Linked DNA regions of Variovorax paradoxus. The protein of the gene in region 1 interacts with the protein of each later gene in a pairwise test. Links are inferred from orthologs where the notes say so. Each region holds a gene or a part of one and is shown on either strand. Other genes may lie near its edges.

The links. The genes of interacting proteins can lie anywhere in the genome.
Region 2: the proteins of dnaE (region 1) and GOQ09_RS14335 interact in binary tests that used the Escherichia coli proteins (3 or more experiments, as listed by UniProt). The link is inferred for Variovorax paradoxus from one-to-one orthologs.

Annotation. Positions count from the first base shown.
Region 1 is NZ_CP046622.1:3,442,394-3,450,831, forward strand. What follows is about bases 2,028-6,068. They hold dnaE (DNA polymerase III subunit alpha), read right to left. Parts: upstream 5,747-6,068; coding sequence 2,228-5,746; downstream 2,028-2,227. Other genes in these bases: GOQ09_RS16055 (YgiW/YdeI family stress tolerance OB fold protein), read right to left, coding at 2,028-2,128; GOQ09_RS16065 (sulfurtransferase), read left to right, coding at 5,896-6,068. Also shown: protein TolQ, read left to right, coding at 1-288; GOQ09_RS16045 (ExbD/TolR family protein), read left to right, coding at 304-741; more of GOQ09_RS16055, read right to left, coding at 1,736-2,027; more of GOQ09_RS16065, read left to right, coding at 6,069-6,681; GOQ09_RS16070 (pirin family protein), read right to left, coding at 6,719-7,642; GOQ09_RS16075 (flavodoxin family protein), read right to left, coding at 7,668-8,219; GOQ09_RS16080 (DoxX family protein), read right to left, coding at 8,281-8,438. UniProt on the Escherichia coli protein: DNA polymerase III is a complex, multichain enzyme responsible for most of the replicative synthesis in bacteria. This DNA polymerase also exhibits 3' to 5' exonuclease activity. The alpha chain is the DNA polymerase catalytic subunit.
Region 2 is NZ_CP046622.1:3,099,922-3,104,992, reverse strand. The notes cover bases 2,199-5,071. They hold GOQ09_RS14335 (pyridoxal phosphate-dependent aminotransferase), read right to left. Parts: upstream 4,287-5,071; coding sequence 3,111-4,286; downstream 2,199-3,110. Other genes in these bases: GOQ09_RS14330 (CysB family HTH-type transcriptional regulator), read right to left, coding at 4,319-5,071; GOQ09_RS14340 (DUF3309 family protein), read right to left, coding at 2,817-2,975; hrpA (ATP-dependent RNA helicase HrpA), read left to right, coding at 2,199-2,747. In the rest of the region: more of hrpA, read left to right, coding at 1-2,198. UniProt on the Escherichia coli protein: Shows aminotransferase activity with methionine and histidine as substrates, and to a lesser extent also with phenylalanine.

The DNA.
Region 1 (8,438 bases):
ACGGTCTGGGGCATCATGCATGCCTTCACCGGCCTGGCCGCGCTCGCTCAGGTAACGCTGGCCACCGTGGCGCCCGGCATCGCCGAAGCACTGGTGGCCACGGCCATCGGCCTATTCGCCGCCATTCCCGCGGTGGTGGGCTACAACCGCTTCGCGCGCGAGATCGACAAGATCGCCATCGCGCTCGAAACCTATATCGAGGAGTTCTCGAACATCCTGCAGCGCAATCTCTCGGCCCACCCGGCCGCGAGCGCGACGGCAGCTTCGGCGACTCCGGGCAACCGCTGAACGGAGGCCGAGCGCATGCCCGCCGTTTCATCCCGAGGCCGAGGCCGCCGCACGATCAACGAGATCAACATGGTCCCGTTCATCGACGTGATGCTGGTGCTGCTGATCATCTTCATGGTCACCGCGCCGCTCATCACGCCGAGCGTGATCAACCTGCCCTCGGTAGACCGTGCCAACAAGCAACCCGACAAGCCCATCGAGATCGTCATCAAGAGCGACGACGAAGTGCAGATCAAGAAAGACCCGTCCACCGGCAGCGGCGGCGCGTCGATTCCCATGACCCAGATCGGCTCCGCGGCCAAGACCGCCCAGGGCGGCGACGACCAGCGCCCCGTGGTCATCAGCGCCGACAAGTCCGTCAAGTACGAAACCGTCGTGAAGGCGATGAACCAGCTCAAGCGCAGCGGCATCGAGCGCGTGGGCCTGTCCGTCACCACCACGGGCGGCAAATAAGGCATGTCGCTCGCCCTGGATCGCCCCGAGTTCGCACCACCGCCGCAGCGCGGCACGCCGCGCGCGGTGCTGCTCGCATTGGTCGCGCATGCGCTCCTGATCGCGGCGCTGACGTGGGGAGTGCGCTGGCGCAGCGACCCCGACGAAGGCGCGGTCGATGCGGAGCTGTGGTCTTCCACGGTGCAGCAGGCCGCGCCGCGCCTGTCCGCACCGCAAGCGCCCACGCCCGCTCCCGCACCACCGCCGCCCGCTCCCCCCGCCGCCGCCTCCTCCACCCCAGGTGAAGGCTCCCGAACCCGCACCGCCGCCGCGCGCGCCGGACATCGCACTCGAACGCGAGAAGAAGCTCAAGGAAGAAAAAGAGCAGAAAGAGCGCGAGCTGGAGCGCCAGCAACAGCAGCGCAAGAAAGAGCTCGAAGCCAAGCAGCGCGCGGAAGACGAAGCCGAGCGCAAGAAGGCCCAGCAGCAAAAGCTCGCCGAGCAGCAGAAGAAGCAGCAGGAAGTCGAGGCCAAGCAGGCCGAAGCGAAGAAACAGCAGCAGGAAGCGGCAGCCAAGCAGGCCGCCGCCGACCGCGCCGCAACGCTCAAGCGCATGCAGGGTTTGGCGGGCGCCAGCGGCAGCGACGATTCCAAGGGCACCGCCCTGCGTTCGTCCGGACCGTCGAGCGGCTATGCGGGGCGCATTGCAGCCGCCGTTCGTCCGAACATCACCTTCCCCGATGCGGAGACGGTCAATGGCAACCCGGCCGCCGAATTCGAAGTGAATCTAGCGCCCGACGGCACCATCGTCGGCGTCAAGCTGACCCGATCGAGCGGATTGCCCAGCTGGGACGAAGCCGCCGAACGCGGCCTGCGCAAGACCGACAAGCTGCCGCGCGACACCGACGGGCGCATCTTCCCGTCGCTGATCGTCTCGCTTCGGCCCAAGCGCTAGGGTTGAGATCTCGCTGCCTTCGGTGCCTGCGCGCCGAAGGCAGCGAAGCGCTGGAGCTCTTTACTTTGCCGCCGCGACGCTCAGCCGCTTGACGTCGAGCTCGGCCTTGTTGCCCACCAGATCCTTGTCGAACTCGCCCGAAATCTCGACGCGCACCTTGTCGTCGATCTTCACGCCTGGCGGAAAGTGCTTGGCGTCGATTTCCACCTTCATGCGGCCGGTGTCGTCGGCAAAGGTGTAGTGCTCGCCGCCATCATGCGAAACGATGAAGCCGCGCAGCGTGGCGTGCTGATCGTCCTTGCCGGTGTCGAGCAGTTGCTTGACGGTCATCGTCTGCACCGTGCTCGGGCCTGCGTACTGCGCAAATGCCGGCGAAAGGGGCAGCACCAGCGCGAGCGACATGCCGAGGGCCAGTGTGGCTTTCTTCAGGGTCCTGGTGTTGGTATGGGTCATGGCAATCGTTCCTCCTTTGAACAGCCTGGTTTACAAAGAAACAGATGGACAACCCCCGGCATCCGAATGTTCCCCTGAGGAACATCCGGCGCCTCTCGCTCACTCGTAGACGACCGAGGCTTTTCCGGCTTCGGCCTGCGCCGTCCAGCTTGCCAGCGCGGCATCGGTCGGAAAGAACTTGGCGCGCTCACCAAGCTGCAGTTCGACCTGCGCGCCGCCCCGCGCCATCGAAAGACGCACCGGCAGCCCCTGCACCAGGTCGCCGTGTTCGCTTTGCTCGGTACGCGGCGGAAAATCTTTCACCAGGCGTGCGATGTCCGGCGCCTTGCCGTTGACCGCCACCCGCAGGAATTTGCCGAAGCGGCAGCGCGCAGTAGCCAGGTCCCACACCTGCTGCACCTGAAAACGCGCCTCGAAACCGCCGCGGCCGGGCTGCAGCCGGCCGCTCACGATCACCAGCTCGTCGTCCTTCAGCGTGTTGCGGTTCGCGTTGATCAGCGCCTCGTCGGCGGTCGCGTCGATGGAGTCCGACTTGTCGTCGAGCTTGAAGATCGCCAGGCGACCGCGCTGGCCGTTGATCACGCGGAAGTCGCTCACGATGCCCGCAATCACCTGCTGCTCGCGGGTGTCCATCAGGTCGCCGATCTCGCGCTTGCAGAAGCGCCGCACCTCGTGCGACACCTCGTCGAACAGATGGCCCGAGAGGTAGAAGCCCACGGCCGTTTTCTCGTAGGTGAGCCGCTCCTTCACGCCCCAGGGCGTGGCGTCCACCAGTTCGGGCTCCTGCGTGGCCGAGCCGTGCTCGCTGTCGCCGAAGATGTCGACCTGGGCCGCGTTGGCTTCGGTGGCCACCGCGAACTCGAAGGCGCGGTCAACCGAGGCGATGAGCGAGGCGCGGTTCTGCTGAATGGCATCGAACGCGCCGGCCTTGATGAGCGCTTCGACCGTGCGCTTGTTGATGCGCTGGCGGTCGATGCGCACGCAAAAATCGAACAGGCTCTTGAACGGACCGCCCTCTTCGCGCGCCCGCACAATGGCCTCCACCGCAAGCTGTCCCGTGCCCTTGACGGCCCCCAGGCCGTAGCGAATCACCTTGTCGGTGACGGGTTCAAAGCGGTAGTTGCCGCGGTTCACGTCCGGCGGCTCGAACGTGATGCCGAAGTTTTTCTGCGCGTCCTCGAACAACACCTTGAGCTTGTCGGTGTCGTCCATTTCCACGGTCATGTTGGCGCAGAAGAACTCGGCCGTGTAATGAACCTTGAGCCAGCCCGTGTGGTACGCCAGCAGCGAATAGGCGGCCGCGTGCGACTTGTTGAAGCCGTAGCCCGCGAACTTCTCCATCAAGTCGAAGATCTCGTCGGCCTTGTCCTGCGGAATGCCGTGCGTCTTGAGCGCGCCCGCTCGGAACTTCTCGCGGTGCTCGGCCATCTCCTCGAGCTTTTTCTTGCCCATGGCGCGGCGCAGCAGGTCGGCGCCGCCGAGCGAGTAGCCGCCCAGGATCTGCGCGGTCTGCATCACCTGCTCCTGGTAGACCATGATCCCGTAGGTTTCGGAGAGCATCTCGGCCACGGCCGGGTGCGGGTACTCCACCTCTTCGCGGCCGTGCTTGCGCGCCACGAAGCTCGGAATCAGGTCCATCGGGCCCGGCCGGTACAGCGCGTTGAGCGCAATCAGGTCTTCAAGGCGCGTGGGCCGCGCATCCTTCAGCATGCCCTGCATGCCGCGGCTTTCAAACTGGAACACCGCTTCCGTCTTGCCCTCGGAAAAGAGCTTGTAGGTCTCGCGGTCGTCCAGCTTGATGTTCTCGTAGGCAAAGTTCTCCTGGCCCTTGTGGCGCTTGACGATGAACTCTTTCGCAATCTCGAGGATGGTGAGCGTGGCCAGGCCCAGAAAGTCGAACTTCACGAGGCCGATGGCCTCCACGTCGTCCTTGTCGTATTGGCTCACGGCCGAGTCGCTGCCGGGCTGCTGGTACAGCGGGCAAAAATCGGTGAGCTTGCCGGGCGCAATCAGCACGCCGCCCGCGTGCATGCCGATGTTGCGGGTCATGCCTTCGAGCTTTTGCGCAAGCTCCACCAGCATGCGCACTTCTTCTTCCTTCTCGATGCGGGCCGCGAGCTGCGGCTCCATCTCGATGGCGTAGTTGTTCTTGTCGCCATCCACCTTCGGATCCGGCGGATACTGGATGGTGACAGGCTGGCCCGGCTTGTTCGGAATGAGCTTGCTGATGCCGTCGCAGAACATGTAGCTCATGTCCAGCACTCGGCCCACGTCGCGAATGGCGGCGCGGGCGGCCATCGTTCCGAAGGTGGCGATCTGGCTCACGGCCTCGCGGCCGTACTTGTCCTTCACGTAGTCGATCACGCGGTCGCGGTTGCCCTGGCAGAAGTCGATGTCGAAGTCGGGCATCGAAACGCGCTCGGGGTTCAGGAACCGTTCGAACAGCAGCTTGTATTCGAGCGGATCGAGGTCGGTGATCTTCAGCGCATAGGCCACCAGCGAGCCCGCGCCCGAGCCCCGGCCCGGGCCCACCGGACAGCCGTTGTTCTTGGCCCACTTGATGAAGTCGCCCACGATCAGGAAATAGCCCGGGAACCCCATGTTCAAGATCGTGTTGATCTCGAACTCGAGCCGCTCCACATAGCGCGGCCGCTCGGCATCGCGCTTGGCCTGGTCTGGATACAGGTGCACCAGCCGCTCTTCGAGCCCCGCGAAGGACTCCTGGCGGAAGAACTCGTCGATCGGCATGCGCACGCCTTCGCTGATGAAAGGCGTCGGAAAATCGGGCAGCTGCGGCTTGCCGAGCACCAGCGTCAGGTTGCAGCGCTTGGCAATCTCGACCGTGTTGGCCAGCGCGCTCGGCACGTCGGCAAAGAGCGCCTGCATTTCGGCGCTCGACTTGAAATACTGCTCCTCGGTGAACTTGCGCACCCGGCGCGGGTTGCCCAGGATTTCGCCTTCGGAGATACAGACCCGTGCCTCGTGCGCCTCGTAGTCCTGGCGCTCGGCAAACTGCACAGGGTGCGTGGCGACCACCGGCAGGCGCAGCCGGGCCGCGAGCTTCACGGCGGCAATCACGTGCGGCTCGTCCTCGGGGCGGCCCGCGCGCTGCAGCTCGATGTAGAAGCGGTGCGGGAACATGCCCGCCAACTGAAGCGCCAGTTCAGCGGCGCGTTCTTCCTGCCCCTGCAAAAGCGGCGCCCCCAGAGGGCCGGCTTGCGCGCCCGAGAGCGCGATCAGCCCGCCCTGCAGCTCTTCGAGCCATTCGAGCTTGCAGGCCGCTTGGGATTGCCCCCGGCCCACGTTCTGCGTCCAGGCACGCGCCAGCAACTCGGAAAGATGCAGGTAGCCTTCCATGTTCTGCACCAGCAGCACGATGCGCGTGAGCACGCCGGGCTCCTTGCCCAGCCCCTCGACGAAGATTTCTGCGCCGATGACCGGCTTGACACCCTTGCTGCGCCCCTGTTTGTAGAACTTGATCGCCCCGAACAGGTTGTTCAGGTCGGTGATGGCCAGTGCGGGCTGCTTGTCGGCAGCGGCGGCCTTGACGACTTCGTCGATTCGGTTGGTGCCGTCGACGACGGAAAACTCGGTGTGCAGGCGCAGGTGAACAAACATCCTCCCATTGTAGAAACCGGCACTCCACGATGTGGGTTGGCAATCCCCTAAATTGAGCCCCCCGGCTTGCCACTTCGTGTGCTTCGCCCCCCCCCGAGGGGGAGGCTCGGTGCCTTGGGGCGGCCCGGCGGCACCTACAATTCCGCCCCGTGCAAGAGATTTTGAATATTGCGGCCTACAAGTTCGTAGCCATCGACGACAGCCCCGTGCTGCGTGAAGACCTGCGCGGGCGCGCCCAGGCGCTGGGCCTCATGGGCACCATCCTGCTGGCGCCCGAGGGCATCAACCTGTTTCTGGCGGGCGCAGCCGACGCCATTCGCAGCTTTGTGGCCAGCCTCCGCGCCGATCCGCGCTTTGCAGACCTCGAAACCAAGGAAAGCTGGTCGGCCACGCAGCCCTTCCGCCGCATGCTGGTGAAGCTGAAGCGCGAGATCATCCGCATGGACCATCCCGCCATCCAGCCGGCGGCCGGCCGCGCACCGGGCGTGGACGCGCACACCCTCAAGCGCTGGCTCGACCAGGGGCATGACGACGCCGGCCGCGAAATTGCGCTGCTCGACACGCGCAACGACTTCGAGGTCGACGAAGGCACCTTCGACGGCGCAATCGACTGGCGCATCACCAAGTTCACCGAATTCCCGCCCGCACTGAAAGCACACAGCGCCGATTTCGCGGGCAAGACGGTCGTGAGCTTCTGCACCGGCGGTATCCGCTGCGAAAAGGCCGCCATCCTGATGCGCGAGGAAGGCGTGGAAAACGTGCTGCAGCTCGAAGGCGGCATCCTTAAATATTTCGAAGAAGTCGGCGGTGCGCACTATCACGGCGACTGCTTCGTGTTCGACGGCCGGCGCGCGCTGGCACCCGACCTGAGCGCACGCGCGGCCGATGCGAGTGCGCGCGCTGCCGAGGATCCCGACCTGGAACAAAAGAACTGAGCCCCCGCGCCGCGGGGGCTTGTTCGCTGCGGGCTCGTCAGACCGGCGTGGTGCCGACGTCCGGCTCACGCACGCCGAAGGGCTTGCCCGGCAGCGGAATGAATTCGGTCTCACCGGGCACGTGGCCCATGCGCTGGGCGGCCCAGTCGGAGCCCGCCTCCAGAATGCGCTCGCGCCGGCTGGAAACGAAGTTCCAGGTGATGTAGCGCGGACCATCGAGCGGCTCGCCGCCGATCACCATCAAACGCACCGCCGTATCGGCGCTCAGCACCGCGCCCTGGCCGTCCGGCAGCACAACCATCGTGTGCGCCGCAATGGACTCGCCATTGATGCGCGCATCGGCATCGACGGCGTAGACGGCCAGCTCCTGTGCCAGTGCGGGCAATTCGAAGCGGCCGCCAGCGGGCAGTGCGATATCGAGGTAGAGCGTCTGCGACAGCGTCTTGACCGGTGAGTGCTTTCCAAAGGCCTCGCCCACCAGTACGCGCACCTTCGCGCCTTGCTCCTCAAGCTCGGGAATGGCGCTGGCCGGCGTGTGCTCGAAGCTCGGCTCGACCTCTTCATGCGCCTGTGGCAAGGCTGCCCAAAGCTGCAGGCCATGGTTAACGTAGGTATCGGCCTTGAGCCGCTCGGGCTTGCGCTCGGAGTGCACGATGCCGCGGCCCGCCGTCATCCAGTTGATGGCACCGGGCAAGATTTCCTGCACGCTGCCGAGGCTGTCGCGATGCATCATCGCGCCCTCGAAAAGATAAGTGACCGTCGAAAGGCCGATGTGCGGATGCGGCCGCACATCGTGTTCGGCACCGGGCTGCTCGGTAGCCGGGCCGAAGTGGTCGAAGAAGACGAAGGGCCCGACCGACCGGCGCTGCGCCGCGGGCAGCAGGCGCCGCACCTTGAAGCCACCGCCCAGGTCCTTGTCATGCGGTTGAAGCAGTTGGGTCTGTGCGGCGTTATCGGTCATCGGGGGCTCCGTGGTGGACTGGGTTTTACCCGCGCGATCTTGCCACTTCGGCGACGCGCTCGCCGAAAGCACGCGCAGTGTCGAAGTCGCCCTTGAACATCTCGGCCGGGCTCGCATCCGACGGCGACTGCGTGAGCAGGCCGCCGTAGCCACCCACGTAGTTCAGCGAATCGCGCGTGGCGGCCTTGTTGTTCGTCGGCAGGATGCCCAAGCTCACCCAGATGCCGCTGTGCTGCATCGCGAGCGTCCACAGGTACGCCATGGTCGTGACCTTGTCGCCGTTCATGGTGGCGCTGTTGGTGAAGCCCGCAAAGAGCTTGTCTTTCCAGCCCTGCGTGAACCACACCTTCGACGACGCATCGGCAAACTTCTTGAACTGCCAGCTCACGCCGCCCATGTAGGTCGGCGAGCCCATGATGATGGCGTCCGCTGCGGCCAGCGTCTCCCAACCGCCTTCGGGCAGGTTGCCATCCGCATCGATGGCGAGCAGTTGCGCGCCGGCTCCATCGGCGACAGCCTGGGCGATGCGCTGGGTGTGGCCGTAGCCGGAATGAAAGACGACCACGATGTTTGGCATTGGATGGTTCTCCTGAAGTGGTGACGAGGGTCGTTGATGCGAAGCCCGGGCAAAAGCCTGCTTACTTCCTGTCGATGCTGAAGCGGCCGGCACCGAAGGCGACAAAGGCGAGCAAACCGCCGGAAATGGCAATGTTCTTGAAGAACATCAGCTGGTTCACGAAGGCCTTGTCTGCGGGCATGCTCCAGTAATTGTGGAACAGCACCGATGCCGCGACGG
Region 2 (5,071 bases), 340 kb from region 1 along the record:
GCCGGCCGCGTTTTACCGACCCCGAGATCCTGCGTTCATCGCTGGCCGGCGTCATCTTGCGCATGAAGTCGCTGCGCCTGGGCGATGTGGCGCGCTTTCCGTTTCTCGAAGCACCTTCGCCGCGGGCGATTGCCGACGGCTACCAGCTGCTGAACGAGCTGGGCGCGGTCGACGATGCCAACGAACTCACCGCCACCGGTGCCGAGCTGGCCAAGCTACCGCTCGACCCGCGCGTCGGACGGATGATCCTGGAGGCGCGAACGCGTGGCGCGCTCGAAGAGGTGCTCGTCATCGCATCCGCCCTCAGCGTGCAGGACGTGCGCGACCGCCCGATGGATGCGCAGCAGCAGGCCGACCAGGCGCACTCCAAATTCGACGACGAGAAGAGCGAGTTCAGCGGCTACCTGCGGCTGTGGAAATGGATCGGCGATGCGCGCGGCGGGCATGGCGATACGCACAAGCTGAGCAACCGCCAGTACGAGCAGCTGCTGCGCCAGAACTTCATCAACATCCGCCGCGTGCGCGAATGGCGCGACATCCATTCGCAGCTGCTTACGGTCGTGACCGAACACAAGTGGCGCATCAACGCGGAGCCCGCGGGCTACGAACCGCTGCACCTGTCGATGATCGCGGGCCTGCTCGGCAACGTGGGCTGGAAGCTCGAAGACGACGAGGCGTACCTGGGTGCGCGCGGCATCAAGTTCTATCGGCATCCGGGTGCGCACCTGAAGAAAAAGCCCGGCCGCTGGATTGTTGCGGCCGAACTGGTCGAGACCACGCGGCTCTTCGGTCGAGGCATTGCCAACATCGAGCCGCAGTGGCTCGAACAGGTGGCCGGCCATCTGCTGAAGAAGCAGCTTCTCGATCCGCACTGGGAGAAGAAGGGCGCGCAGGTTTCCGCGCTGGAGCGCGCAACGCTTTATGGGCTGGTCGTCTACAGCGGGCGCCGCGTCGATTTCACCAAGGTCGATCCGGTGGCGGCGCGCGAGATCTTCATTCGCGAGGCGCTGGTCGGCGGGCAGTGGGAAAGCAAGTTCCCGTTCCTCACCGCCAACCGCAAGCTGGTGCGCGAGGTCGAGGGGCTGGAGCACAAGGCGCGCCGGCAAGACGTGCTGGTCGATGAAGAGCTGATCTTCGCCTTCTACGACGCGCAGCTGCCCGCCGACGTGGCGAGCGGCATCACCTTCGAGAACTGGTACCGCCATGCCTCGAAGGAGCAGCCGCGCCTGCTGTACCTGACGCGCGAGGAGCTGATGCGCCACCAGGCCGCGGGCATCACCACGCAGGCGTTTCCGCCCACGCTGCGGCTCGGCGGCGTCGACTGTGCCGCGAGCTACCTGCACGGGCCGGGCGACGCGAAGGACGGCCTCACGGTGAGCGTGCCGCTCTTCGTGCTCAACCAGGTGAGCGAAGAGCGCTGCGAATGGCTGGTTACCGGCATGCTCAAGGACAAGATCCAGGCGCTGCTCAAGAGCCTGCCGCAACGCCCGCGCTCGCGCCTCGTGCCGCTGCCCGATTCGGCGGCCAAGCTGGCGGAAGAACTCTCGGCGCCCGAGGTGTTCGGCCACGGCTCGTTGACCGACGTGCTGCTCAAGCGCGTGCGCGATGCCACGAGCATCGACGTGAAGCGCGCCGACTTCAAGCTCGACATGCTGCCGCCGCACCTGTTCATGAACCTGCGCATCGTGGACGAGCACGGGCGCCAGCTTGGCATGGGCCGCAACCTGGGCGCACTCAAGGCCGAACTGGGTGCGCAGGCTCGCGGCGCCTTCCAGGCGCTGGCGGGCCTCAACGTCAAGGCGTCTGCGGAGCGAAAGCCGGCGGACGGCAGCGATGGGCGCGCGCAGGCCAAGGGCAATGCCGCCGCGCCGGCACCGGCCGCGCCGAGCTTGCCCGCCGGCCAGCGCTACACGAGCTGGAGTTTCGGTGAGCTGCCCGAACTGATGGAAGTGCGCCGCGGATCGCAGTCGCTTATTGGATTTCCGGCGCTGCGCGACGAGGGCGATGCCGTCACCATCGAAGTGTTCGACGAACCCGCCGTGGCCGCCGCAAAGCACCGCGCCGGCCTGCGCAGGCTGTTTGCGCTGCAACTGAAAGACGCGCTCAAGTACCTCGAGAAGAACATCCCCGATCTGCAGAAGATGGCGGTGGCCTACATGCCGCTCGGCACATCGGAGGAGTTGCGCACGCAGATCATCGACGTGGCGATCGATCGCGCGTTTCTTCAGGAGCCACTGCCCACCGATGAATTTGCCTTCAAGCGGCGGCTCGAAGAGGGCCGGGGCCGCCTCACGCTGATTGCGAACGAGGTGGCGCGGCTGGCATCGACCATCCTGGTCGAATACGCGGCTGCCGCGCGCAAGATCAAGGACACAAAGATCCAGCCCGAGGCCGTGCAAGACGCCGCGCAGCAGCTGCAACGCCTTGTGGGCAAGCGCTTCATCGCCGATGCACCGTGGACGCAGCTGCAGCATTTCGCGCGGTACCTCAAGGCGATCGTGCTGAGGCTCGACAAGCTGCGCGCGGACCCGGCGCGCGACGCTGCCAAGCTGGCCGAGCTTCGCCCGCAGGAGCAGCGCTACTGGCGGCTGGTGGCGGAGCGCAAGGGCGCGGTGGACGATCGCATGCTCGAGTTTCGCTGGCTGCTCGAAGAGCTTCGCGTGAGCTTTTTTGCACAGGAGCTGCGCACACCGCAGCCGGTGAGCATCAAGCGGCTGGACAAGGCCTGGGCCCAGCTGCAGGCCTGAGGGGCAGGGCGGCAAAAAAGAAGCCCGCTTGCGCGGGCTTCTTTTAGGTGCGAGAAATACGCGGAAGCGCTATATGCGTCCCATGAGCACCAGGATGATCACGATCACCAGGACAAGGCCCAGGCCACCGCTCGGCCCGTAGCCCCAGCTTCGGCTGTAACCCCAGCTCGGCAGCGCGCCGATCAGCAGCAAGATCAGAATGATCAGCAGAATGAACGAGAGGGACATGCTTTTCTCCTGGACGTTGTTGTTACGAGCACCGATCCTCGTTGTCCAGGGGCGCAAGACACGCCGGAAAGCCGCTCCTTCGGCGGTCAGGACTGTCCTACCGTCAGCGTCGGCCTGGGAGCCGCGCCAGTCTGTTCAGAGCCGCGCAAGACGGTCGAGAGCGGAAATCAGCGTCTCATCCTTCTTGGCGAAGCAGAAGCGGACCACGCGCTGGTCGAAGCCGTTGCCGTAGAACGCCGACAGCGGAATGGCCGCCACGCCGATCTCGCTGGTGAGCCAGAGGCAGAAGTCGGCTTCGGACAGGTCGCTGACTGCCGAGATATCGACGCACTGGAAATAGCTTCCCTCGCTGCGCAGCAGCTTGAAGCGGGTCTTCTCAGCGAGCCCTGCGGCAAAAAGGTCGCGCTTGTGCTGGTAGAAGGCCGGAAGCTCGAGGTAGGGCTTCGGGTCGGCCATGTACTGCGCGAGCGCATGCTGCATGGGTGTGTTCACCGTGAAAACGTTGAACTGGTGCACTTTGCGGAATTCCGCCATGAGCGGCGCCGGTGCCGCCACGAAGCCGACCTTCCAGCCGGTGACGTGATAGGTCTTGCCGAAGCTGCTCACGATGAAGCTGCGTGCCGCAAGGCCCGGGAAGCGGGCCACGCTTTCGTGCTGTGCGCCGTCGTAGATCATGTGCTCGTAAACCTCGTCGGCAATCACGAACACGTCGGTCGGGGCCAGCAGCTCTTCGAGCTTGCGCATTTCGGCCGCGGTCCAGATGGTGGCGCTCGGGTTGTGCGGCGTGTTGACGATGATGGCGCGCGTGCGCGGCGAGAGCGCCGCGGCAATCTTGTCGAAGTCGGGCCGGAAGGTGCCCGGCGTGAGCGGAACGCGCACCACACTGCCGCCTGCGAGTTCGATGTTGGGCACGTAGCTGTCATAGCAGGGCTCCAGAACAATCACCTCGTCGCCCGTGCGCACCACTGCAAGAATGGCCGTGATGATCGCCTGCGTGGCGCCCGCGGTTACCGTGATCTCGGTGGCAGCGTTGTAGCTGTGGCCGTAGAGCGCGGCAATCTTGCCGGCAATGGCTTCGCGCAGCGCCGGAATGCCGGGCATAGGCGGATATTGGTTGTGGCCTGCGGCCATGGCGGCCGTCACGTCTTCAAGCAGCTTCGGGTCGCAGTTGAAGTCGGGGAAGCCCTGGCCGAGGTTGACAGCGTTCTTCTCGGTTGCCAGCGCGGACATCACGGTGAAGATGGTGGTGCCGACGGCGGGCAGCTTAGTGGTGATCTCCGGCGTGCGGGGGGCGGAAAGAACGGTGCTCATGGTCGTGGTCGGAAGCTGGGTCTGCTGAAATATCAAAGATCGTAGTCTTGCTGATGGCCGCTCAGGGCCTTGGCAATCAGGTTGCGGTCGAGCCGGTCGGACAGCAGCTCGGCAAACTTGAAGACGAAGTTGCGAAGGTAGGCGCTGCGCTTGAACGCCACGCGGGCAATGTTCTGGCCGAACACATGGCCCATGGGGCGCACCACGAGATCGGCGTTCGACTCGTCGCGCACCGCCATCTCGGCCACGATGCCCACGCCCAGGCCAAGGCGCACATAGGTCTTGATCACGTCGGAGTCGATGGCTTCGAGCGCGATGCGCGGCGTGAGCTTTTTCTGCGCAAACGCGTGGTCGATGCGCGTGCGGCCAGTGAACGACGGGTGGTAGGTAATGATGGGCTCGTGTGCCAGGTCTTCGAGCGAGACGCGCTCCTTGGCGGCCAGCGGGTGGTCTTTGGGGAGCACCAGCACGTGCTGCCATTCGTAGCAGGGCAGGGTCACGAGCTCGGTGTAGTCCGCGAGCGATTCGGTCGCAATGCCCACCTCGGCAATTTCGTCGATCACCATGCGCGCCACCTGGTCGGGCGAGCCCTGGTGCAGGCTCACGTTCACCTTGGGGTAAGCCTCGCGCAGCCTGGCCACCGGTACCGGCAGCACGTAGCGCGCCTGGGTGTGGGTGGTGGCAATGGAGAGGGTGCCGCTGTCTTGCGCGCTGAATTGCTCGCCGATGCGCTTGAGGTTGCCAACTTCTCGCATGATCAGCTCGATGCTGGCGATGACGTGCTG